DNA from 2 places in the Klebsiella sp. PK18 genome. Region 1 is predicted to be linked to the other one. Evidence: riboswitches for the same ligand, from Rfam matches in the RefSeq annotation. Region 1 holds a riboswitch; the other holds the start of a gene.
The links. A riboswitch is a leader RNA that binds a small molecule or an ion and turns the genes downstream of it on or off. The one in region 1 is predicted to bind cobalamin.

Region 1 (2,396 bases):
GTGGCCAGCACGCGATCAAAATTACGCGCCAGCGCCAGCGAGAAGTTACCGTTGCCGCAGTACAATTCCAGCAGGTCGCCGGTCGCCCCTTTGGTGACATCCAGCGCCCACTCCACCATCTGAATGTTCATGGCCGCGTTCGGCTGGGTAAAGCTGTTTTCCACCTGACGGTAGATCATCTCTCGCCCGCCAACTGGCAGACGTTCATCTATATAGTCCTGATCGAGCTCGATTTTGGTTTTGGTCGCCCGTCCAATCAGATGCACATTGAGTCCCTGGGCTCGCAGGGCGTCACGCAGCGCCTCCGCTTGCTCACGCCAGGCATCATCCAGCTTTTTATGATACAGCAGCGAAACGACCGCCTGGTTGCTGAGGGTGGTCAGATAGTCAATCTGGAACAGCTTATGGCGCAGCACGGGATTGTTGCGCACGCCCTCCAGCATGGCGGTCATCAACTGATTGATAAGCGCGCTGGCGGCCGGAAAGCTGTCAACGCGAATCCGCGACCGGGTCTGCTGATCGAAAATAATATGGTACAGATCGTCGCCATCGTGCCACAGACGGAACTCGGCGCGCATCCGGTAGTGGCTGACCGGCGAACGAAACACTTCCGGAACCGGCGCGGCAAAAGGCGCCATCATGGTTTGCAAACGGACGACTTTTTCTGCCAGCTGCGCTTCGTATTGTTCGGTAGGAAGGTGTTCGGGGGTCATGATGCATCCTGAATAAAATAAGTACGCGGGGATTGTAGGGAAAGCGCCGGGGATGTCCAGCCTCGAATGTGGCGGGAAATATAATTAGCAGTCTGGACATCTATATGATTCTAATTGTAGCATTCGCCTACCGGTCCTGTGAGTTAAAAGGGAACCCAGTGGAAATCTGGGGCTGACGCGCAGCGGTAAGGAAGGTGAGAAATGAGCGCACTCGGTGCAGACACTGCGGCTAGCCGTGGGAAGTCATTATTTCTTGAAACAGCCTCCAAGCCCGAAGACCTGCCGGAATACGTCGCACTGGGTTTTATCGTCGCGAGCAACTGATAAAACCAGCGGCATCCTTTTTCTGTTTCGGATGCTTTTACAATGATTAAAAAAGCTTCGCTGATGACGGCTTTATCCGTCACGGCATTTTCCGGCTGGGCGCAGGATAGCAATTCAGATACGTTAGTGGTGACAGCAAACCGTTTTCAACAGCCGGTCAATACCGTGCTGGCGCCGACCGACATTGTGACGCGCGATGATATCGACCGCTGGCAGTCCAAAGATTTAAACGATGTCATGCGTCGTCTTCCTGGGGTCGATATTGCCCGCAACGGCGGCATGGGGCAGAGCGCTTCGCTGTATGTTCGGGGGACGGAGGCTCGTCACGTGCTGGTGCTGATCGACGGTGTGCCGATGGCGCGTCCGGGGATCTCCAATGGCGTAGATATCAGTCAGATCCCTATCTCGCTGGTCCAGCGGGTGGAATACATCCGTGGCCCGCGCTCCGCAGTCTACGGCTCCGGAGCGATCGGTGGGGTGGTGAACATTATCACCATGACCGACGCTGAGCGTTCGCAAATTAACGCCGGCGCGGGCACGAACGGCTACCAGTCCTATGACGGCGCCTTTAACAAGCGGTTTGGCGATACGCTGGTTACCGCTGCCGGCGCCTATCAGACCACCAAAGGATTTAACGTTCAGCCAAACTCCTCTTATAGTGGCGACAGCGATCGCGACGGCTACCGCAATAAAATGCTGTGGGGCGGGGTACAGCATCAGTTCGATGACAACTTCTCAGGTTTCTTCCGCGGCTATGGTTATTCCGCCAACGCTGACTATGACCAGGGCAACTGGGGCTACGCAGGCGGAAACGATGAAGATCAGTCTTATACTCAGTCCTGGGATACCGGTCTGCACTACCACTCCGGGATTTACTCCTCTCAGTTGATTGCTAACTATCAGCGCATCAAAGATTACAACTACAGCAGCGACGCTGGCCGCTATGCCGCGGGCACCACCCTGGATGATATGGAACAGCGCTATATCCAGTGGGGAAATAATGTTGTGGTAGGCCATGGGGCAGTGAGCGGCGGCGTTGACTGGAAACAAGAGAAGCTGAAATCCAGCGGAACGACCAGTACCGACGTGTATAAGCGTGACACCACCGGTCTTTATCTGACTGGGCAGCAGCAGATTGATAGCGTGACGCTGGAAGCTTCCGGCCGCGAGGATCATGACGAGCAGTTTGGCTGGCACGGAACCTGGCAGACGGCGGCAGGCTGGGAATTTATCGACGGTTATCGGACAACGCTCTCGTACGGTACAGGATTCCTCGCCCCCTCCCTTGGGCAGCAGTATGGCGCAGAGCGTTTTGGCATCGCCTCTAACCCGAACCTGAAACCCGAGGAGTCGAAGCAA
Region 2 (2,396 bases), 1.1 Mb from region 1:
CCAGCCACATTACCCCGCCGCCGATGCGCAGCGCCCGGTCGCTATGGCAGACGCGCCGCACCACACGCTGGCTGACGGTGATCAGGCGACCTATCCAGCGCACCGGATGCGGCCAGTGCGGCGGATCGCCAATGAGCACATCAAGTATCCAGGCCACACACCAGGCGAGAAGAGTCATTGCGCCCTCCTTGCCGCTCGCAGCCAGTGGTTGAGCATGGTGGGGCGCTGGGCAAAGTGGACATGGAGATAGCTGGCAAAGGCGCTGCCGGACTGCCATCCTCCCGGCCACTGCTGGAGCGTCTTACCGTCTCGCTGTTTACGGCAGGCCAGTACGGCAGGGGTGGCGGGCGAAAAATCGGAGTAATGAAATTCATGGCCGCGCAGCCACTCGCCAGGAGCGGCCAGCAGCGTCTGCTGCTGCGCCTGCGCTTCGCAGTAGCCGAACCGGGTCAGACGCGTCCCCATTCGGCTGTGTCCAGGAATAATATCCGCCATGGCGTAGCGCTCGCCGCCGGTGACTTCCAGGGTCGTGCCCAGATACATCAGGCCGCCGCACTCGGCGTAGATCGCCACCCCGCGCCGGTGCGCCGCGCGAAGCTGCGCCAGCATCTCATGGTTGGCGGACAGCCCGGCCGCATGCAGCTCCGGGTAGCCGCCACCGAGCCAGATCATCTGGCAGGCCGGCAGCTGGCGATCGCGCAGCGGGCTAAAGCGCACCATCTTCACGCCGCAGCGCGCCAGCAGCGCCAGGTTATCGGGGTAATAAAAATTGAAGGCCTCATCGTCGGCGAGGGCCAGCGTCAGTCCTTCGCCGGCGTCGGCGGCAAGCTGTTCCCCCCACTCGCCGGCCGGCATGGCGGCCAGTTCGCTGAGGGCCAGTAGCCGGTCTATGTCGAGGGTGCGCCCCAGCAGGCTGGCAAAATCCCGCCATGCCTGCTGATTGACCACCGACTCGCGGGCGGTCACCAGCCCCAGATGCCGTTCAGGCAGCGCCACGCCTTCCACGCGCGGCACATAGCCGAGCACTGGCACCTGACAGTAGCGCTCAATGGCGCTTTTCAGCAGCTGGAAGTGCGCGTCGCTGTTAACCCGATTGACGATAACGCCAGCAATGTTGAGGGCCGGATCAAAGTGTTGAAAGCCCATCACCGTGGCGGCGATGGAAGTCGACACCGCTTTGCCATCCACCAGCAAAATCACCGGGCAGCCAAGCTGTTTGGCCATCGCCGCGCTGCTGCAGTAGTTGGGGTCGATGCCGTAGCCGTCATACAGGCCCATCACCCCTTCGATAACCGCGATGTCGGCCTGCTGCAGTTGTTCGGCAAACAGCGCGTTGAGTATCGGGGCGGGAAGCATAAAGCTGTCGAGATTGCGGGAGGCGACGCCGCTGATGGCGGTGTGCCAGGCGGTGTCCAGGTAGTCTGGCCCCACTTTACACGGTTGCACCCGCAAACCGCGCTGTTGGAGCAAGCTGAGCAGGCCAAGCGTAACGGTGGTTTTGCCACAACCGCTGCCGGTACCCGCAAGAATAAACGCACGCCTGGTTGCCATACCCTGTCCTGTTCAGGTGGTCGGGGTATAGCTGCGCGCATGCCTGGTCCTGCGACCACGCACCGCTAAGCCACCCACTTCCCACCGAAGTTGTTGGTCAGTTACCGGCAGGCAGGTCTTCTGGCTTAGCCTCGTTCTCGCCCGCCCTTCCCAATCTTTCGATCAGTGGTTTTTGCGGGGTCGTCAGCATCACAGCAGCGGGGGCTGCGGGGGATTTACACCCCCTTCCCTGACACCAAACTGGTGTCGAACCTGTCGGTTGTATTCGCCGATGCGCCATGCATCCGCGGTTAATGTTTCACGCTTACTTTTACCGCCTCATCGCCTGCAAAATGACGTCCGCGAGGTGAAGCGGTGTTGTGATATTCATCAGTCTCGTATTAACGGACACTCTATCCCATCACAAAAATAAAAACTGGTGTAGTTTATCCCTCGAATATCACTATTTTGTTGCGCTATGACAATTTATTGCTCTACTGTCATTTTTTTCATTTTATAATGATGAAGATACTCCGGGATATCAAAAATCGGCAATAGCAAAATATTGTCATTTAAAAAGACTCAGTTTGTGATCCGGCATTAATTTGCTGACGAAATGCCTGCGGCGTTACCTGATAGGTCTGGCGAAACACTTTGCAAAAATAGCTGGTTTGCGAAAAACCTAAATTCCGCGCGATGCTGGCAATGCTCCAGTCGCTGTGGCATAGCAGCTCTTTTGCGCTTGCCATCCGCTGCTGATTGACCCAGGCGTTAAAGCCGATCCCCTGATACTTTTTAAACAGTTTGCTGAAGTAGTACGGGCTGAGATAGACGTGCGCCGCCACGTCCTCCAGACGCAGTTCATC

Region 2: linked by a shared signal. The riboswitch ahead of AC3EMD_RS04710 (cobyrinic acid a,c-diamide synthase CobB) and the one ahead of btuB (TonB-dependent vitamin B12 receptor BtuB) in region 1 are both predicted to bind cobalamin.

The regions. Positions count from the first base shown of each region.
Region 1 is NZ_CM173493.1:5,464,811-5,467,206, reverse strand. Features, by position in the region: gene trmA (tRNA (uridine(54)-C5)-methyltransferase TrmA) at 1-713, opposite strand, end outside; cobalamin riboswitch at 828-1,014, shown strand; gene btuB (TonB-dependent vitamin B12 receptor BtuB) at 1,080-2,396, shown strand, end outside.
Region 2 is NZ_CM173493.1:947,782-950,177, reverse strand. Features, by position in the region: gene cbiB (adenosylcobinamide-phosphate synthase CbiB) at 1-178, opposite strand, end outside; gene AC3EMD_RS04710 (cobyrinic acid a,c-diamide synthase CobB) at 175-1,551, opposite strand; cobalamin riboswitch at 1,645-1,822, opposite strand; gene pocR (transcriptional regulator PocR) at 2,103-2,396, opposite strand, start outside.